2 regions of the Microbacterium sp. Se5.02b genome follow, and region 2 is predicted to be linked to the other one. Evidence: riboswitches for the same ligand, from Rfam matches in the RefSeq annotation. Region 2 holds a riboswitch; the other holds the start of a gene.

Region 1 (9,181 bases), 1.0 Mb from region 2:
TCGGAGGCGTCGATCACCCCGGCGGCGACGCCGGGAGCCAGGCTCAGGCTCACGGTGGACGCGTTGCAGCCCGGTGCTGCGATGCGGGTGGCCGTACGGAGATGCTCGCGCTGCTTCGTCCCTGCCACGAGGAGCTCGGGGACGCCGTAGGTCCACGGCTCATGGAACGCCCCGCCGTAGAACGCCTCCCAGGCGGCGGACGACGTGAGCCGGTGGTCGGCGCCAGCGTCGATCACCAGGGACGTGGCGCCGAGCGCGTCGGTGTACTGCCCGGACTGGCCGTGCGGGAGGGCGAGGAACACGATGTCGTGGCCGGAGAGGGTTTCCGGGGTGGTGTCCTGCAGGGTGAGGTGGGCGAGTGAGCGCAGATGCGGCTGGTGCTCGATGAGCGGCTGACCGGCGTTCGAGTGCGCCGTCACGGTGCGGATCTCGATGTCGGGGTGATCGGCCAGGAGACGGAGGATCTCGCCTCCCGCATAGCCGGATGCGCCGGAGACGGCGACGGAATACGTCATGCTTCTACCTTAACGGTCGGGTCCTTCCGCGAAGGGAGGACCGAGGGCGGGGCCGGAGGCGGCGACACCGGCACTCGACCGCCGCGCATGCGCAGGCAGAAGGGCGGGGTCGCCTAGAGTCGGCGGCCGCGGCGTCGGCGCACAGCGATGACGCTCGGAGCGAGCGTCGAAGGAGCAGTGGCGGCCGAAGGCATGTCGCGACAGTAGCGCGGGCTCGGCCGCCACCGCAAATCCAGAGCGTCATGCGAGGCGATGCGGCTCCATCGGCGCGGCGAAGAAGGCACGCTCGTGCGCGCTCGACGTCGTGAAGGCCCGACGCATGCGCTCCGCGGTGTCGGCACCGCTCGACGACGCGGCCGCTCCCGCATAGGCGATCGCGGTGCGGGTCGCGTCCTCGAAGGCGGGATCCGCGTAGGTCGCGAACCAGGACGCGAAGGGATGCTCCGGATCCCGGGCATACTCTCGAACTCCCCGGCGTGCAGGCGTCGCCCCAGGTCGGTGTAGACCCAGAAGCACGGGAGGACCGCGGCGACGATCTCCGCATAGTCGCCGCCGAACGCGACGGAGCGGAGATGATCGAGGTACGCCGTCGTCGTCGCATCCGGTTCCGCGGTGAAGGTCGCCGGACCCACGCCCTCCGCCGGCGTCAGCCAGGACGCGTGCAGTTCCAGCTCGCCCGCGATCGAGCCGCGCGCGGACTCGGCCCAGAAGGCCTGCTCCGCCGAGGAGGGCGCCAGGCGCGACGCCTCGGCGAGGACACGCGCGTACCCCCGCAGATAGAGCGCATCCTGCGCGAGGTACGACACGAACGGTCGGCGCTCCAGGGTACCGTCGGCGAGTGCGCGGATGAACGGCAGATCGTCGATGTCTGCGCGGATCTCCGCCGTGTCCTGCCACCAGGACGCGACGATGTCGACGGCATCCCCGGTGTCTCCGTGCCGCCGCGTCGCCACAGCCCCGCGAAATGGCTGATCGGTCCGTTGCCTTCGCCGACACGCAGCGACTCCCCTGCCTGGAGCGACTCACGCAGCCAGGACCTGGCGGCGCGGACGGCTTCTTCCGGGGCGTCTCCGCGAGCGAGCCGGGTCGCGACAGCGGACGACAGCGAGCAGCCGGTGCCGTGTGTGTTCCGACTCGGGATGCGGGAGCCCGTGAACTCCCGGCGCAGTCCCCTGCGGGCATCCAGCAGTGCGTCCGGGGCATGCTCCCCGCCGAGGTGGCCGCCCTTGACGAGGACCGCGACCCCGACCTCGTCCGACAGCTGCTCCGCGGCGGACACGGCCTCGGCCCAGTCATCGGTCGCGCGGCCCGACAGCATCGCGAGCTCGGCGAGGTTCGGGGTGATGAGGGTCGCCCGGCTCAACAGCGCTCGCAGTCCCCGCTCGGCATCCGGATCCAGGAGGCGGTCGCCCGAGGTCGCGACCATGACGGGGTCGAGCACGACGACGGGCGGGCGGACGGCATCGAGCCAGGCCGTGACCGTCCGGACCACCGAGGCGTCGGCGAGCATCCCGATCTTCACGGCATCGATCACGACGTCGTCCGACACCGCATCGAGCTGCGAGCGGAGGAAGTCCACCGGTGGCACATGCACCGCCCGCACACCACGGGTGTTCTGCGCGGTGAGCGCCGTCAGGACAGCCATCCCGTATCCGCCGTTCGCCGCGATCGACTTCAGGTCGGCCTGGATGCCCGCACCTCCGGAGGGGTCGCTACCGGCGATGCTCAGCACCCGCGGCACCGACGCGGCGAGCCACCGCTTCCGGAACTCGGCCGCTGCAGCTGCCGGATCCTCGGCGGTGCACAGCGCGGAGACCACGGCGAGCCCGGCGGCTCCGGCAGCGCGGAGAGGCTCCGTGTCGTCGATGTCGACGCCGCCGATGGCCACGCACGGCAGCGGCGAGCGGGCGGCGAACTCCCGGAATCCCTCGACGCCGAGCGGCGCTGGATGGTCCGGCTTGGTGGCTGTGGGGCGGATGACACCGACGCCGAGGTAGTCGATCGTGCCTGCCGGCAGCGCGCGGACCGCCTCGAGGTGGGCGGTGGTGTTCGCGGTGAGACCGATCAGCGCATCCGGCCCCAGAACCTCGCGCGCGGAGCGCAGACGCATCGCTCTGCCCGACGTGGACTCCGTCGACCCTGGCGCCGCGTGCGCGGGCGGCGACGGCGGCATCGAGACGGTCGTTCACCACGAGGAGCGCCCGATCGTCGATGACCTCGGAGAGCGAGAGCAGCTGCTCGACGGTCTCGGCATCCGTCGCGGTCTTGTCCCGCAACTGCACGATGCGCACGCCGCCGTCGACCGCGCGCCGGACGGTCTCGATCACCCCTCGCGCACCGCAGAGGGCGGGATCCGTGACGAGGTAGAGCGACAGGTCGGCGATCACAGCGCGACGACCTCGACGCGCGCGGCCGCCCTGATGTCGTCCGCGGTCACCGCGGCGAGCGCGTCCAACAGTGCGACAGCGAAGCTGCCAGGCCCGGAGGAGGTCGCGGCGGCCCGTTCGGCCGCGATCGTGTAGACGAGACCGGCGGCGGCGACGGCCGTGAGGTCGTCGTGCTCGGTGGCCCTGGCGGCCCCGAGGAAAGCGGCCATGACGGCGCCGAGAGCGCACCCTCCGCCCGTGACCCGCGTCAGGAGCTCATGCCCGTTCGCCACACGCAACGTCCGCGCTCCGTCGGTGATGAGGTCGATCGGCCCCGACACCGCGACCACGGCACCCGTGCGGCGCGCGAGGGCGGCAGCGGCATCGGCTGCGGCCTCCGTGCTGTCCGTGGAGTCCACCCCGCGACCACCGGTGCTGAGTCCCGCGAGGGCGAGGATCTCGGAGGCGTTGCCCCTGACCGCGGCCGGGCGCTGTTCCACGAGCTCGTGCGCGAGCGCCGTGCGCACCGGGAGGGCGCCGATGGCGACGGGGTCGAGCACCCACGGCGTGCCGGATGCCGTGGCACCGGCGACCGCCTCCCGACTCGCGGCGCGCTGTTCCGGGGTGGGCGTCCCCAGATTGATCAACAACCCGGAGGCGACACCCGCGAACGTGCCTGCCTCGTCGACGATGTCGACCATGGCGGGGGCGGCTCCCAGAGCCAGCAGCACGTTGGCGGTGAAGCCCGTGACGACCGTGTTCGTGATGCAGTGGGTCAACGGGGGCGCCGCGCGCAGCACCTCCAACAGTGCGGCAGCCCCGTCGGCGAGGTCGATGGTGGTTTCAGGACGCAGAAGATCGCTCATCGCGACATCCCTTCGCTAGTACGAACTAGATCAGGTTCGACGGGTCTGTTCTCAGCCGCAGGTCGCGGCACCCCGTGTCACTGCTGGCAGTCTAGCGATGAGCCAGGACCGACCGGTCGCGACGCTCAGCCGAAGGCGTCGAGCAGCGCGCGCTCCTCCGCCCTGGTGAGCCCCGCGCGCCGACCGCGGTCGACACCGCGCTCGCGCTCGTCCGCCACGACCCGCTCGACCGTGTCGGCGAGCGAGCGGAGGGTGCCACCGTTGTGTCGGTAGCGCGTGTTCGAGCGGGTCATGAACCCGGTCATCTCGGGCGGCAGCCACAGCGGCAGCGATCGCGGCCCTGACCAGTGGGCGACGCCCTCGGCGACGAGACGCTCCTCCACACCGACGACCATCGGACCCGTGTGGCCCGCGGCATCGCGCACGGTCCGGATCACGTCGGCCAGACCGTGCACGTCGCCGATCGCGTTCACGGCTCCGGTGACCTCGGCCGACACGATGAAGGCGGCGGCATCATCCACGTCGACGACCTGCGCCGTACGAGACTCGAGAGGCGGAACCAGCACGGGCTCATCTGGCGCTCTCAGGAACGCCGCCGCCCAGTAGCCGAAGCGATCGCTCGGGTCGCCGTCTCCGACGATGAGTCCCGGTCGCACGATCAGCGACCGGTCGCCGAGACCCGCCAGCACCGCGTCCTCCGCCGCGACCTTCTGGAGGCCGTAATCGTCGTCCTCCTGCTGTGCCGCGGGGAGCCGCGGAGCCGACTCATCCGCGCCGACGACCTCGTCGTCTCGGTACACCGACATCGACGAGACATAGGTCCATCGGGCCGCGCGGTCGCGGAGCGCGCGCACCGCCGCGGAGACGTGGTCGGCCCTGGACGAGACATCGACGACGTGATCCCAGTCCGTCCGCGACACGACGTCGTAGGCGTCTTCGTCCTCGCGGTCGGCGAGGACGAGGCTCGCCCCCGACGGCGCCGGCCGGTCGCCGCGGGCCAGGCACGTGACCGTCGCCCCTGCCCCGAGGGCGTGCGCAGCGACCCGCCCCGACAGCCATCCGGTCCCTCCGAGGATCAGCACATCCGTCATGACCTCATACCACCAGCGACGAGGCGTCAGGGGAAGGGGCTCCGCTCAGAGCGGAGCCCCCGCCACGCGAAAGTGCGCGGCACCCGTCTGGGGCGCCGCGCACTCTGTGCCGGGTTCAGTCGCGCAGGGCGGCCCCGAAGCGCTGCGCAGCAACCTCGACACCGGCGAGCTTGGCCGCTGTCGCTTCGGCCGCGGTGAGCGTGCGATCGTCGGCGCGGAAGCGCAGGGCGAAGGTCAGGCTCTTCGACCCCTCCGGCACGCCGTCGCCACGGTAGTCGTCGACGAGTCGCACGGCTTCCAGCAGCGCACCGGCGCCCTCGGCGAGCGCCGCCTGGACATCCGCGGCGGCCACGTCGGCCGGGAGCGTGAGAGAGACGTCCTGCGTCGCCGCAGGGAAGGTCGACAGCGAGGCGGCGACGACCCGACCGCTCGCGAGCGTGAGCACCCGATCCAGGTCGAGCTCGAAGACGGTCGCGCGTCCGGGGAGATCTGCGTCCTCTGCGACCGCGGGGTGGAGTTCGCCGACGTAGCCGACCTCTTCGCCGGCGACCAGGAGCGAGCCCGTCCGACCGGGGTGGAGGGCGGCACGCTCGGACTGCACCACGTCGATGTCGACACCCGCTGCGGCAGCGATCACCCGCACCGCGTCCAATGCCTCGACGATCCCCGCAGGCTCGGCGGGGCGGCCGGGCTGGCGCGGCGCGATGTGTCCGGTCAGGACCGCCGCGATGTGTCGATGTTGCGGCGGGATCGATGCGTTCAGCGCCGCGAGGGTCTCGTCCGACGGACGTGCCCCCAGCGGAGGAACGTCGTCGGTGCCGTACTCGACGCCGGGCTCGGGGAGGAACACCACGCCGGTCTCGAAGATCGCGAGGTCGATGAGTCCGCGCGAGATGTTGCGGTGCGCGGTCTGCAGCAGGCCGGGGATCAGCGAGCGACGCAGATACGGCGCCTGCCCGTCGAGCGGGTTCGCCAGACGGATGCTCGGCAGGTGCGCGCCCGTCGCGGAGCCGTGGAGGTCGTTCTGCGCCTCGGTCGTGAACGGGAACGCCGGGGTCTCCACGAGTCCCGCAGCGGCCAAGGCGTCGGCCACTCGGCGTCGGCCCTGCTGGTGCGCGGTGAGGCCACGTCCGGACGGCGGGGTCGGCAGCACCGACGGGATGCGGTCGAGGCCGTGGATGCGGGCGACCTCCTCGGCGAGCGTCCACTTGTCGGTCAGGTCGGGTCGCCAGGTCGGCGGGATCACGGTCCAGCCGCCGTCGGCGTCCGAGACCTCTGCTCCGATCGTCGTCAGCGCACGAACGATCTCCTCGTCGGTGTAGTCGACACCGATGAGCCCCGGCACGAAATCGGCCGGCAGTTCGATCTCGGGGACGAAGACCTCGGCGAACAGCGCGCCGCCCTCGTCCGTGAGCGTCCCGCCGGCGAGTTCGACCATGAGGTCGGCGGCACGGCGAGCGGCCACGAACGGGATGAGCGGGTCGACCCCGCGCTCGAACCGCTTGGAGGCCTCGCTGGGCAGTTTGTGTCGGCGCGCGGTGCGGGCGATGGTCGTCGGATCGAAGGTCGCCGCCTCGATGAGCACGTTCTTCGTCGTGTCGCTCATCTCCGTGGTGCCGCCGCCCATGACGCCGGCGAGACCGATCGGGCCGGACCCGTCGGTGATGAGCAGGTCTTCGACGTGCAAGGCGCGCTCCACCCCGTCGAGCGTGGTCATCTTCTCGCCCGGGGTGGCGCGGCGAACCGTGATGCCTCCCGCGAGCTTGTCGAGATCGTAGCCGTGCAGCGGCTGCCCCAGTTCGAGCATGACGTAGTTGGTGATGTCGATCAGCACGCCCAACGAGCGCATGCCCGCGAGGCTGAGCCGCGCGATCATCCACGGCGGAGTCGGGCGCGAGGGATCCACGTCCCGCACGACGCGCGTCACGAACTCGCTCGCGCCGACGCGGCCGCGCACGGGGGCGACGTCGTCGACGACGGTCGTGTGCCCGCTTCCGGGCTGCAGCTCGGCGAAGTCGCGCTCCGCGGGGTCGCGGAAGGCTGCCCCCGTGGCGTGCGCGTACTCACGGGCGACGCCGCGCAGCGAGAAGGCGTAGCCACGGTCGGGCGTGACGTTGATCTCGACCGCCACGTCGTCCAGGCCCAGCAGGGCGATCGCGTCGGTGCCGACGGGCGCGTCGATGCCGAGGTCCGACAGCACGACGATGCCGTTGTGCTCGTCGCCGAGGCCCAGCTCACGTGCCGAGGCGATCATGCCGTCGGACACGTGACCGTAGGTCTTGCGCGCGGCGATCGGGAACGGACCGGGCAGCACCGCACCGGGGAGGGTCACGACGACCTTGTCGCCGGCGACGAAGTTGTGGGCGCCGCAGACGATCCCGCGGACACCGCCGTGCGCCTCGCCCACATCGACCTGGCACCAGTTGATGGTCTTGCCGTTGGACTGCGGCTCGGCCTCGAGTGAGACGACCTGACCGACGACGACGGGACCGGTGATGTCGAAGCGGTGCACGTCCTCCTCTTCGAAGCCGACGGTCACCAGCGCCGCGAGGACATCCTCGGGGGTGGCGTCCGTCGCCACGTCGACGTACTCACGCAACCACGAAAGCGGGACGCGCATCACACCACCATCCCGTACTGCTCGCTGAACCGAACGTCACCCTCTGCCATGTCGCGCATGTCCTGCACGTCGCTGCGGAACATGAGCCCTCGCTCGATGCCCATGCCGAACGCGAAGCCGCTGTACTCCTCGGGGTCGATCCCCGCCGCACGCAGCACGTTCGGGTTGACCATGCCGCAGCCGCCCCACTCGATCCAGCGGGCGCCGCCCTTGAAGGTCGGGTGCCACAGGTCGAGTTCGGCGGACGGCTCGGTGAAGGGGAAGTAGTTCGTGCGGAAGCGCATCTTCGCCTCCGGTCCGAACAGTTGGCGCGCGAAGTGGTCGAGCGTGCCCTTGAGGTGCGCCATCGTGATGCCCTTGTCGATCACGAGGCCTTCGAACTGCGTGAACACCGGCAGGTGCGTCGCATCGAACTCGTCGGTGCGGTAGACACGTCCGGGGCACAGCACGTAGATGGGCACATCGCGGTCGAGCATCGAGCGCACCTGCACCGGGCTCGTGTGCGTGCGCATCACGAGGTGCCGCGAGGTGGGGTCGACGTAGAACGTGTCCTGCTCCTGACGCGCAGGGTGGTCGACGTCGAAGTTCAGGGCGTCGAAGTTGAACCACTCGTGCTCGAGCTCCGGTCCCTCTGCGATCTCCCAGCCCATCCCGACGAAGATGTCGCACACCTGGTCCTGGAGCAGCGTGAGCGGGTGACGGGCGCCGACGCGGGTGCGCGACGGGAGGGCGGTGATGTCGACGCGCTCCGCCTCGAGCCGCGCGGCGACCTCTCTGGCGGCGAGCTCGGCCTCTTTGGCGGCGAGCGCCTGGGTGACCTGTCCACGCCCCTGGCCGACGAGCTTGCCGAACGCGGCCTTGTTCTCGGGCGCGACCTGGCGCATCGAGGCGTTGAGGACCGCGAGCGGCGATCCCTCGGCCACGTGGGCGGCACGCGCCGCTTTCAGCTCGGCGGTGTCGGCTGCGGCGGCGATCGCCGCGAGGGCGTCGGCGACGGCGGCTTCGACCGCTTCCGGGGTGATTTCAGGAGACTCTGACACGAGAATCGAGTCTACCGGGGGCGCGCGGGTGCCTTTCGCGGATCAGCGCGGCGCCTCAGACCCGTCGCCCTGCAGCACGATGAGCGAGGTGTTGGTCTCGCCTCCGTGCTGACGGGGATCCGGCACCGCAGGTCCTGCCTTCGGCGAGCGCTTGGCTCGGCGCTGCAGACGGTACGCGATGTAGGAGAGCAGGAGACACACGGCCACGTACATCGATCCGCCGACGATCGCCGCCGGGATCAGCGGGGAGCCGTAGGGCGCCTGGTTGCCGATCTGGTTGATGACGTAGAGCAGCTCCTGGTACGTGATGATGAATCCGAGCGCGGTGTCCTTCAGCGCGACGACGAGCTGCGCGATGATCACGGGCATCATGGCCCGGACCGCCTGCGGGATCAGGATGAAGTACATCACTCCTGTCTTGCGCAGTCCGATCGCGTATCCGGCTTCCTTCTGTCCCCGTGGCAGCGACTCGATCCCCGCGCGCAGCACCTCGGCGAGCACGGAGCCGTTGTAGACGATCAGCGCGATGACGACCGCCCAGTACGGCGGCATCTTCACACCGATCACGGGAAGGCCGTAATACAGCAGCATCATGAGGATGAGGACGGGCACGGCCCGAAGCACCTCGATGATCCAGCGGACGGGTTCGCGCACCCAGGCGTGCTCGGAGAGGCGTCCGACGC
Region 2 (9,181 bases):
GTCTGCACGCCGCGTCTGCACGCCGCGTCTGCACGCCGCGTCTGCACGCCGCGTCTGCGCTCCTGCTCGGCGGAGCGGGTGTCAGGGACGGTCGGCGGTGACGCCCAGCAGCTCCAGCGGATGGGTCAGACGCCACCAGGGGCTCGGCCCCTCGACGTCCTCGGCCAGCACCAAGGGCACTGTCGTGCTGTCGAGCGGACCCGTCGCGGTCATCGTGCCCACCCGGCCGTGCTCGTCGCGCTCGTCGCCGAGATCGAACGTCGCGCTGGTGGTCGCGAGGGCACCGTTCCACAGCACCACATCGGCATCGCTCTCGGTGACGACGTCGACGTCTTCGCCCCAGAGCGTCGTGACGCGGCCGACGACCGTGCCCTCGGCGACAGCCGGGTCCTGGCCGCGAGCGCCGCCTCGGTCTCGGCGAACAGGGAGCGCGTGACGGCCAGGCGCTCGTCGTCGCCGGGTTGGTTGAGCGCCGCGGCGTACAGATGGACGGTCGTGTCGCCGATCGTGACGTCCTTCGCCGTGAGCAGGTTCCAACCGACGAGGGTGCCGGTCTTGATGCCGACGACGCCCGGGTCCACGAGCATGCCATTGGTGTTGACGACGGTTCCCGCGCCGGGGAGATCGACCGACGTGGTTCCGACGATCTGGGCGAACACGGGGTTCTGCATGGCCAGTTCACCCAGCGCGATCAGGGCCTCAGGGGTCGACACGTTACGCTCGTCGAACCCGGAGGGAGTCACCACCGTGATGCCCGTGAGTCCACGTTCGCGCAGCCAGACCTCGGCGGCGGCTGCGAACTCCCTGTCGGAGCCCCAGATCTCGGACGCCAGGCGGTCGATGTAGTTGTTGGCCGAACCGAGGAGCGTGCCCTGCAGCAGCTGGTACTCGGTCAGCACGCCGCCGACCGGCACATCGAGAGCGGACTGGTCGCTGCGCCGGTAATCCCAGTACTCGACGCTGTCGCGATAGGTGAAGCCGAACTCGGGGCCCTGCTCGCCGAGCGCGAGGGGCATCCGATCGAGCACCATCAGGCTGCTCACGACCTTGGTGATGCTCGCGATGCTCACGGGATCGGCGAGGGAGGCGGCGGTGTCCAACCCCGCGATGCCGACCGCTGCGCTGCCCTCTCCCGGCCAGGTGAGCGCCGCCGGCGGAGCCGGAACCGCGCTGAACTCGACCACAGCGACGGTCGGGGGCACCTCGTGCAACGGCCAGAGCAGCGTCGTACCCGCGTACACCGCGACGAGACCGGCGAGCGTGGCCAACGGCACCAGGATCCCGGGGCGCGCGATCCCCGGACGCAGTCGGGCTCCGCGCAACAGGCCGCCCGTCCGCTCGGGTTCCGCGGCCTGGTCGAGCGTCGCCGTGGGGGAGTGCGCGGCGACCGCCGTGGCGTCGACCCAGGTCAGGGCCGTGGCCGTGGTCTCGTCGTTCGCCCACTGCGGAGCGTTCGCGTCGAGCAGAGCGTCGGCGTCTTCGGGTGCGATCTCCTCTGCACGGGGAGCCGTCGGCGTGAACGGCGGTTTCGTCAGCGGAGGCGTGGGGGCCGTCTCGGCCGCGGGTTCCGGGTCGAGCACGTGCTCCGGTGCGGGCTCGGGATCGATCACGTGCTCGGCCGTGGGCTCGGGATCGATCACATCCTCGGCCGCGTTCACATCCCTCGGGTCCCCGGCGTCCACGGGTTCCGGTGCGCCATCGCGCCCGGCGTCGTCGACCGTGAACAGCGCACCCAGAGCAGCCGAATCGACGGGGATCGCGGGGGCGATCGTGGTGTCGGGCGGAGGGGCATCGCCCGCGAACAGTCGATCGGCGGCGAAGCCCGAACCGCCGCGCGGACCCTCCTCCGCGGCGACCGCCTGCTCATCCGCAGCGTCGGCGGGGGTGTTCGACGGGGCGTCGTCGTGGACGACGCCCGTCGCCTCGTCGGCGGGATCTGAAGCAGTCACTCGTTTACGGTACCCAATCCCGGGCGTGTTCCGCGGCGCGGGCCCTGTCGCCACGCGGGTGTCGTCAGCGGGTAGGATCTTCACCACAACCACGGGAGTCCGGCGAGCCGGGCTGAGAGGGAGCGAATCGCGCTTCGACCGTCGAACCTGATCTGGGTAATGCCAGCGCAGGGAGGAGTTCAGATGAGTACGTCCACATCCGCGTCCACGACGCAGACCGCCGCCCCCGCCAGGAGCTTCCTGCGCTGGCGCATCGTCGACATCGTCGTCGCCAGCGTGATCGGCGTCGCCGCCGGCCTGATCTTCCTGGCCTGGAACGTCGGCTACCTCGGGCCTAAGGCGCTCCTGGAGCCGCTGCTTCCCGGCATCCAGGGCCTCCTCGACGGACCATGGCTCTTCGCCGGGGTGCTGGGCGGGCTCATCATCCGCAAGGCGGGCGCGGCGATCTACGTCGAGCTCCTCGCGGCGGTCGTGTCGGCCCTCATCGGCAATCAGTGGGGCGGGTTCCTCACGCTCGAGGCCGGTCTCGTGCAGGGCTTGGGCGCCGAGCTGATCTTCCTGCTGTTCTTCTACCGTCGCTGGTCGCTTCCGGTCGCGATCCTCGCGGGCGCCGGTGCTGCGCTGGCCGGCGGCATCAACAATCTCGTGCTCTGGTACGCGGGGTCGGGTCCGGCGTTCACGATCATCTACCTCATCAGCACGGTCATCTCGGGTGCGGTCATCGCCGGCGCCCTGTCATGGGTGCTGGCGCGCGGTATCGCCGCGACCGGGGCCCTCGACCGCTTCGGCTCCGGCCGTGAGGCGCGCGTGCGGGTCTGATGTCGGTGGATCGGTCCGTCCCGGCCGCCGTGGAGGCGCGCGGCTGGGGGTGGCGTCATGCGAGCCGGCTCGCGTGGGCGGTGAGCGAGGTCTCCTTCCGCATCGATCCCGGCGAGCGCGTCCTCGTGCTCGGGGCCTCCGGTGCGGGCAAGTCGACGCTGCTGCACGGGCTTGCGGGTGTTCTCGGCGGCGAGGAAGAGGGCGAGAGCGCGGGCGAACTGCTGGTCGACGACGCCCCTGCCGTCGCCACCCGGGGACGCGCGGGACTCGTGCTGCAGGATCCCGACTCGCAGGTCATCCTGGCCCGCACGGGCGACGACGTCGCGTTCGGCTGCGAGAACCTGGGGTTCCCCGCGCGGAGATCTGGCCACGCGTGGAATCCGCCCTGGCCGCCGTCGGCCTGGACGTGCCGCTGGATCATCCGACCAAGGCGTTGTCCGGCGGGCAGAAGCAGCGGCTCGCGCTCGCCGGAATGCTCGCGATGAGACCCGGGCTGGTGCTGCTCGACGAACCGACGGCGAACCTCGACCCCGCGGGGGTCGGCGAGGTGCGCGACGCGGTGGAACGGATGCTGCGTGCACGTCCGGCCACGCTCATCGTGGTCGAGCATCGTCTCGACGTGTGGCTGCCGCTCATCACGCGGGTGATCGTGCTCGGGGCCGGCGGCGTGGTCGCAGACGGGACCCCGGCCGAGGTCCTCGGCGCTCAGGGCGCCCGACTCGCCGCAGACGGCGTCTGGGTGCCAGGGCATCCGCCGGCGGAGCCGCCGCCGCCCCGGGAGCGCCGGGAGCTCCGCTGCTGTCGGCGCGCGATCTGGCTGTCGCCCGCGTCAAAGGGCGACCGGTCGCCGAGAACATCGACCTCGACGTGCATGCGGGACAGGTGCTCGCGATCACGGGACCCAACGGGGCAGGCAAGTCGACCCTCGGGCTGACCGTGGCCGGACTCCTGCCTCCCGCGGGCGGCGACCTGACCGCGTCGACCGCGCTCGCCGACGGCGCGGGACCCTCGCCGATCCGCTGGGCATCGAAGCAGCTGCTGACCCGCATCGGCATGGTGTTCCAGGAGCCGGAGCATCAGCTCCTCAGCAAGACCGTGCGTGATGAGCTGGCCGTCGGCCCCCGCGCGCTCGGCGTGGGGAGGACGAGATCGCCGCGCGCAGCGATGAGCTGCTCTTCCGCCTGCGGCTCGCGCATCTCGCCGCCGCCAATCCGTACACGCTGTCGGGCGGCGAGAAGCGCCGGCTGACGGTCGCCGCGGCCATCGCGACGCGACCGCGGGTGCTCGTGCTCGACGAGCCGACCTTCGGGCAGGATGCCCGCACCTGGGCGGAGCTCGTCGCGATGCTCGCCGCCCTGCGCGAGGAGGGGTCGGCGATCGTGACGATCACGCACGACCTGGATGTGGCGAGGGCGCTGCACGCCGAGAGGTTCGAACTCGGGGGCGCACGATGACCCTGATCGACACGCGCGCACGCACGGGAGCCGTCGCCGCGATCAATCCCGTCGCCAAGCTCGGGGTGAGCGCCCTGATCGCGGTGCCGTTGATCCTGACCCTCGATCCGGTGTCGGCATCCGTCGCCCTCGTGCTCGAGTTCGTGCTGTTCCTGTTCGCCGGAATCGGGTGGCGCGAGTTCTGGGTGCGCACCTGGCCGGTCTGGCTCGCCGCCCCTCTCACCGGTCTGACCATCGCGCTCTACGGCGAGACGAGCGGCGTGGTCTACGTCGACTGGTTCGTGCTGCGCATCAGCGAGGGGTCGCTGGCTCTCGCGCTCGCGACGATGCTGCGCGTGCTCGCGATCGCCCTGCCCTCGGTCGTGCTGTTCATCACCGTCGACCCGACCGATCTCGCCGACGGCCTCGGCCAGATCGTGCGGTTGCCGGCGCGTTTCGTGCTCGGCGCCCTCGCCGGACTGCGCATGGTGGGCCTGTTCCTCGACGACTGGCGTGCGCTCGAGCTCGCGCGCCGAGCCAGGGGCGTCGCCGACCGAGGGCGCATCCGCCGGTTCCTCGATGGCCTTCGCACTGCTCGTCCTCTCCATCCGTCGCGGCGCCAAGCTCGCCACCGCCATGGAGGCCAGGGGCTTCGGGGCGCCCGGGCGTCGCACCTGGGCGCGCGAGTCGCGATTCGGCGGGTCCGAGTGGGCGCTGCTCGCCGTCGGGGCGGCGATCTCCGGTGTCGCGATCGCCGCGGCCGTCGCCACCGGCGCCTGGAACTTCATCCTCGGACCCGGCGCCTGAGTCGACCCGGCGCGCGCAGGTGCCCCTCGATACCGCAGCGTGACCCCGCTACGGTGGGCGGCAGGACAGCGTTCGCCCCCGTCGAAAGGTCCCCCGCATGAGCACACCGTCTTCGGACTACGAGCCGATGTTCACGAGGCCGGGGGAGGCGACGGTCGCACCCCGGCACGTCATCCCGCCGCAGGGGTCGCTTCCCGCGACGGCGAAGCAGATCGTCGAGGACGAGACGATCCTCGACGGCAATGCACGATTGAACCTCGCCACATTCGTGAGCACGTGGATGGACGACGAGGCCAGACAGGTCTATGCCGCGTCATTCGACAAGAACATGATCGACAAGGACGAGTACCCGCAGACAGCGGCGATCGAAGACAACTGCTGGCGCATGCTGGCCAACCTCTGGAACGCGCCGGATGCGGCGAACAGCATCGGCACATCGACGATCGGCTCCTCGGAGGCCTGCATGCTGGGCGGCCTCGCGTTCAAGCGGCGGTGGCAGCAGGCCCGGCATGCAGCGGGGAAGGATGCGTCGTCGCCGAACCTGGTGATGTCGTCCGCCGTGCAGGTGTGCTGGGAGAAGTTCTGCAACTACTTCGACGTGGAGCCGCGCTACGTGCCGATCAGCGCCGAGCACAAGACGCTCGACGGACACGACCTCGCGAACTACGTCGACGAGAACACGATCGGCGTCGTCGCCATCATGGGCGTCACCTACACGGGCATGTACGAGCCGGTCGCCGAGATCGCCGCCGCACTGGATGAGATCCAGAAGACGACAGGGCTCGACATCCCCATCCACGTCGACGGCGCCTCCGGGGCGATGATCGCGCCGTTCCTGCAGCCCGACCTGGTGTGGGACTTCCGACTCGAGCGGGTGCATTCGATCAACACCTCCGGTCACAAGTACGGACTCGTCTATCCGGGCCTCGGCTGGGTGGTGTGGCGTGACGCGAAGTGGCTGCCGGATGATCTGGTGTTCAAGGTCAGCTACCTCGGCGGCGAGATGCCCACGTTCGCGCTGAACTTCTCCCGCCCCGGTGCACAGGTGCTGCTCCAGTACTACCTGTTCCTGCGGCTCGGATTCGAGGGGTACCGGGCCGTGCAGCAGACCGCCCAGGACGTCGCGAAGTATCTGTCGGCCGGAATCGCGAAGCTCGACGCCTTCGAACTGTGGAACGACGGAAGCGACATCCCCGTGTTCGCGTGGCGTCTGAAGGACGGGCATACGAAGAACTGGACCCTCTACGACCTGCAGGATCGGCTGCGGATGCGCGGCTGGCTGGTTCCCGCCTACCCGATGCCCGCCGACCTCGAGCACATCACCGTGCAGCGGATCGTGGTGCGCAACGGACTGAGCATGGACCTCGCGGCCGACCTCCTGGACGCGATCGCCGCCGAGGTGGAGTACCTCGACGCGCTCACCGCGCCGATGCCCGCCGACCACTCCGACTCGGCCTTCCACCACTAGTGGCGAAACAGGGCCTGGGCTCAGGTGGCGTTCCAGAGGTCGCGGTAATAGGCGAGACGTTCGCGGTCGGGCTCGAGACCGTAGGCCTCGATCAGTGCGTCCTCCCAGCCGGGGCCGAAGTTCCACTCGGTGCTCATGGACGCGACGGCGAGGTCGGCCCAGCGGTCGGCCACGCCGAGCAACGCCAGGTCGACGTGCGCGAGCCAGCGGCCGTCGTCGCCCACCAGGGTGTTCGGGCAGCACGCGTCGCCGTGGCTCACGACGAGACGGTCGACCTCTGGCGGCGTGCGGAACGACTCCGGGACGACGATGCCGCGGCGTTCCGCATTCGCGATGCGTGAAGGCACGCTCCACTCCCAGGGGCACTCCGCGACGGGCAGGGCGTCGTGCATCGCGCGCAGCCCCTCGCCCACGGCGCGGACGGCCGTCGCCGGTTCCGCGACCCACCGTGGATCCACGGCGCTGAGTCCGTCGAGCGCGGCGGTGACCATCCACTCGTGCGTCTCATCCGACCCGCTGTCGAGCACGGTGGGAACCGCGATCCAGCGTGACGCCCAGCGCATCCGCTCGGCCTCGTCGCTCAGGGTGAATTCCAGGTTCCGCGGACCCCACTTGACGAAGAAGGGCTCGGAGACTCCGGTGGCACGGAACGTCAGGCCGCCGTAGTCGTTGCGCCAGACGCATTCGAGGTCGGCGTCTCCCGCGAGTAGGCGGACGCGGTCGGGCACGGCGATGTCTTCGACGGGGATCGACATGCTCCTATCCTGCCCGAGGCCTGCGACGGGGAGGTCGGAGCGAGTCATCCGCCGAGGCGGTGTCGTAGGCTCGCTTCCGACGCGGTTCCCTGCGCTCGACCCGCACCGACCCGGTTCGTCGTGGAACCAGGAACCACGTAGGCTGAAACCCAGTCGCACGTCGACGTTCGAAGGAGAACATCAGATGCAGATCAGCGGACAGGGCGCACTCGTCACCGGTGGGGCCTCCGGCCTCGGCCTCGCGACCGCGCGCCGACTCGTCGCCGCGGGCGCCCACGTCACGATCATCGATCTCGCCTCGTCGAAGGGCGCCGACATCGCGACCGAGCTCGGCGGGCTCTTCGTCGCCGCCGACGTCACGAGTGCCGAAGAGGTCGAGGCCGCGGTCGCCGCCGCCCAGGCCGCGGCGCCCCTGCGCGTGGTGGTGAACTGCGCCGGGATCGCACCCCCGCCAAGGTGCTCGACCGCGAGGGTCATCCCGCCGTGCTCGCCGACTTCGAGCGCGTGATCCGCATCAACCTGGTCGGCACGTTCAATGTCATCGCGCAGGCCGCCGCCGTGATCGCGAAGAACGAGCTGCACGACGAGGAGCGCGGCGTGATCGTGAACACCGCGAGCGTCGCCGCGTTCGACGGGCAGATCGGGCAGCCCGCGTACTCCGCATCCAAGGGCGGCGTGCACGCGATGACGCTCCCGGTCGCCCGCGAGCTCGCCCGGCACGGCATCCGGGTCTGCACGATCGCGCCCGGCATCATGGAGACCCCGATGCTGATGGGGCTGCCGCAAGAGGCGCAGGACTCGCTCGGCCAGCAGGTGCCGTTCCCCGCGCGACTCGGTCGCCCCGACGAATACGCCGCCCTCGTGCAGCAGATCGTCGAGAACGGCTACCTCAACGGCGAGACCATCCGTCTCGACGGCGCCATCCGCATGGCTCCGCGCTGACCCCACGCCTCGACGGGAACGAACAGCACTCGCGATCAGAACCTAGGAGAACTCATGACACTGGCTGGAAAGACAATCCTGATGTCGGGTGGCAGCCGCGGCATCGGACTCGCGATCGCGCTGCGGGCGGCCGCGGACGGCGCGAACATCGCCATGCTCGCGAAGACCGACACCCCGCACCCCAAGCTCGAGGGCACGATCCACACCGCCGCCGAGCAGATCAGGGCGGCGGGCGGACAGGCGCTGCCGATCGTGGGCGACGTGCGCGACGACGACGACATCACCGAAGCGGTCATGAAGACGCAGGGCGAGTTCGGCGGCATCGACATCGTCATCAACAACGCCAGCGTGATCGACCTGTCGCGCTCGCTCGACCTGAACGCCAAGAAGTACGACCTGATGCAGGACGTCAACGTGCGTGGCACGTTCATGCTGTCGCGCGCCGCAGTGCCGATCCTCAAGGACGCCGAGAACCCGCACATCCTGTCCCTGTCGCCGCCCCTCAACCCCACCCCGAAGTGGCTCGGCGCGCACACCGGGTACACGCTCGCCAAGTTCGGCATGACCATGGCGACGCTCGGGCTCGCGGCGGAGTTCGCGCGCGACGGGATCGCCGCCAACACGCTGTGGCCCCGCACCACGATCGCCACGGCGGCGGTGCAGAACCTCCTCGGCGGAGACAAGGTCATGGCGGCGAGCCGCACCCCCGACATCTACGCCGATGCCGCCTATGCCGTGCTGCTCAAGCCCGCGGCGTCATACACAGGACAGACGCTCATCGTCGAGGACGTGCTCGAGGCCGACGGCGTGACCGACTTCTCACGGTACGCGGCAGTACCCGGCACACCGGACAGCGCGCTCTTCCCCGACATCTTCCTCGACTGAGCGTGTGTCCCTCAGCGAAGGCGGCGCGGCCGGGAGTGCCGGACCAGGTCGCTCAGATCAGCAGGTACAGCGCGCCGAGGATCGTCAGCACGATCACGATGCGGTCGAACACGCGCTGGTTCA

The links. A riboswitch is a leader RNA that binds a small molecule or an ion and turns the genes downstream of it on or off. The one in region 2 is predicted to bind thiamine pyrophosphate.
Region 1: another riboswitch for thiamine pyrophosphate. It lies ahead of thiM (hydroxyethylthiazole kinase); the one in region 2 lies ahead of K1X59_RS18420 (ECF transporter S component).

Annotation. Positions count from the first base shown of each region.
Region 1 is NZ_CP080491.1:2,629,276-2,638,456, forward strand. It holds partial or broken gene argC (N-acetyl-gamma-glutamyl-phosphate reductase) at 1-515, opposite strand, end outside; gene K1X59_RS21535 (hypothetical protein) at 756-1,031, opposite strand; partial or broken gene K1X59_RS22480 (thiamine-phosphate pyrophosphorylase) at 1,055-1,468, opposite strand; partial or broken gene thiD (bifunctional hydroxymethylpyrimidine kinase/phosphomethylpyrimidine kinase) at 1,537-2,902, opposite strand; gene thiM (hydroxyethylthiazole kinase) at 2,899-3,747, opposite strand; TPP riboswitch at 3,738-3,832, opposite strand; gene K1X59_RS13020 (NAD-dependent epimerase/dehydratase family protein) at 3,873-4,838, opposite strand; gene pheT (phenylalanine--tRNA ligase subunit beta) at 4,954-7,458, opposite strand; gene pheS (phenylalanine--tRNA ligase subunit alpha) at 7,458-8,498, opposite strand; gene K1X59_RS13035 (amino acid ABC transporter permease) at 8,541-9,181, opposite strand, start outside.
Region 2 is NZ_CP080491.1:3,659,440-3,668,620, reverse strand. It holds gene K1X59_RS21995 (hypothetical protein) at 82-213, opposite strand; gene K1X59_RS18425 (D-alanyl-D-alanine carboxypeptidase) at 210-1,949, opposite strand; TPP riboswitch at 2,031-2,142, shown strand; gene K1X59_RS18420 (ECF transporter S component) at 2,133-2,768, shown strand; partial or broken gene K1X59_RS18415 (ABC transporter ATP-binding protein) at 2,768-4,222, shown strand; partial or broken gene K1X59_RS18410 (energy-coupling factor transporter transmembrane component T family protein) at 4,219-5,008, shown strand; gene K1X59_RS18405 (glutamate decarboxylase) at 5,106-6,476, shown strand; gene K1X59_RS18400 (aminoglycoside 3'-phosphotransferase) at 6,497-7,231, opposite strand; partial or broken gene K1X59_RS18395 (SDR family NAD(P)-dependent oxidoreductase) at 7,416-8,173, shown strand; gene K1X59_RS18390 (NAD(P)-dependent oxidoreductase) at 8,228-9,058, shown strand; partial or broken gene K1X59_RS18385 (sulfite exporter TauE/SafE family protein) at 9,111-9,181, opposite strand, start outside.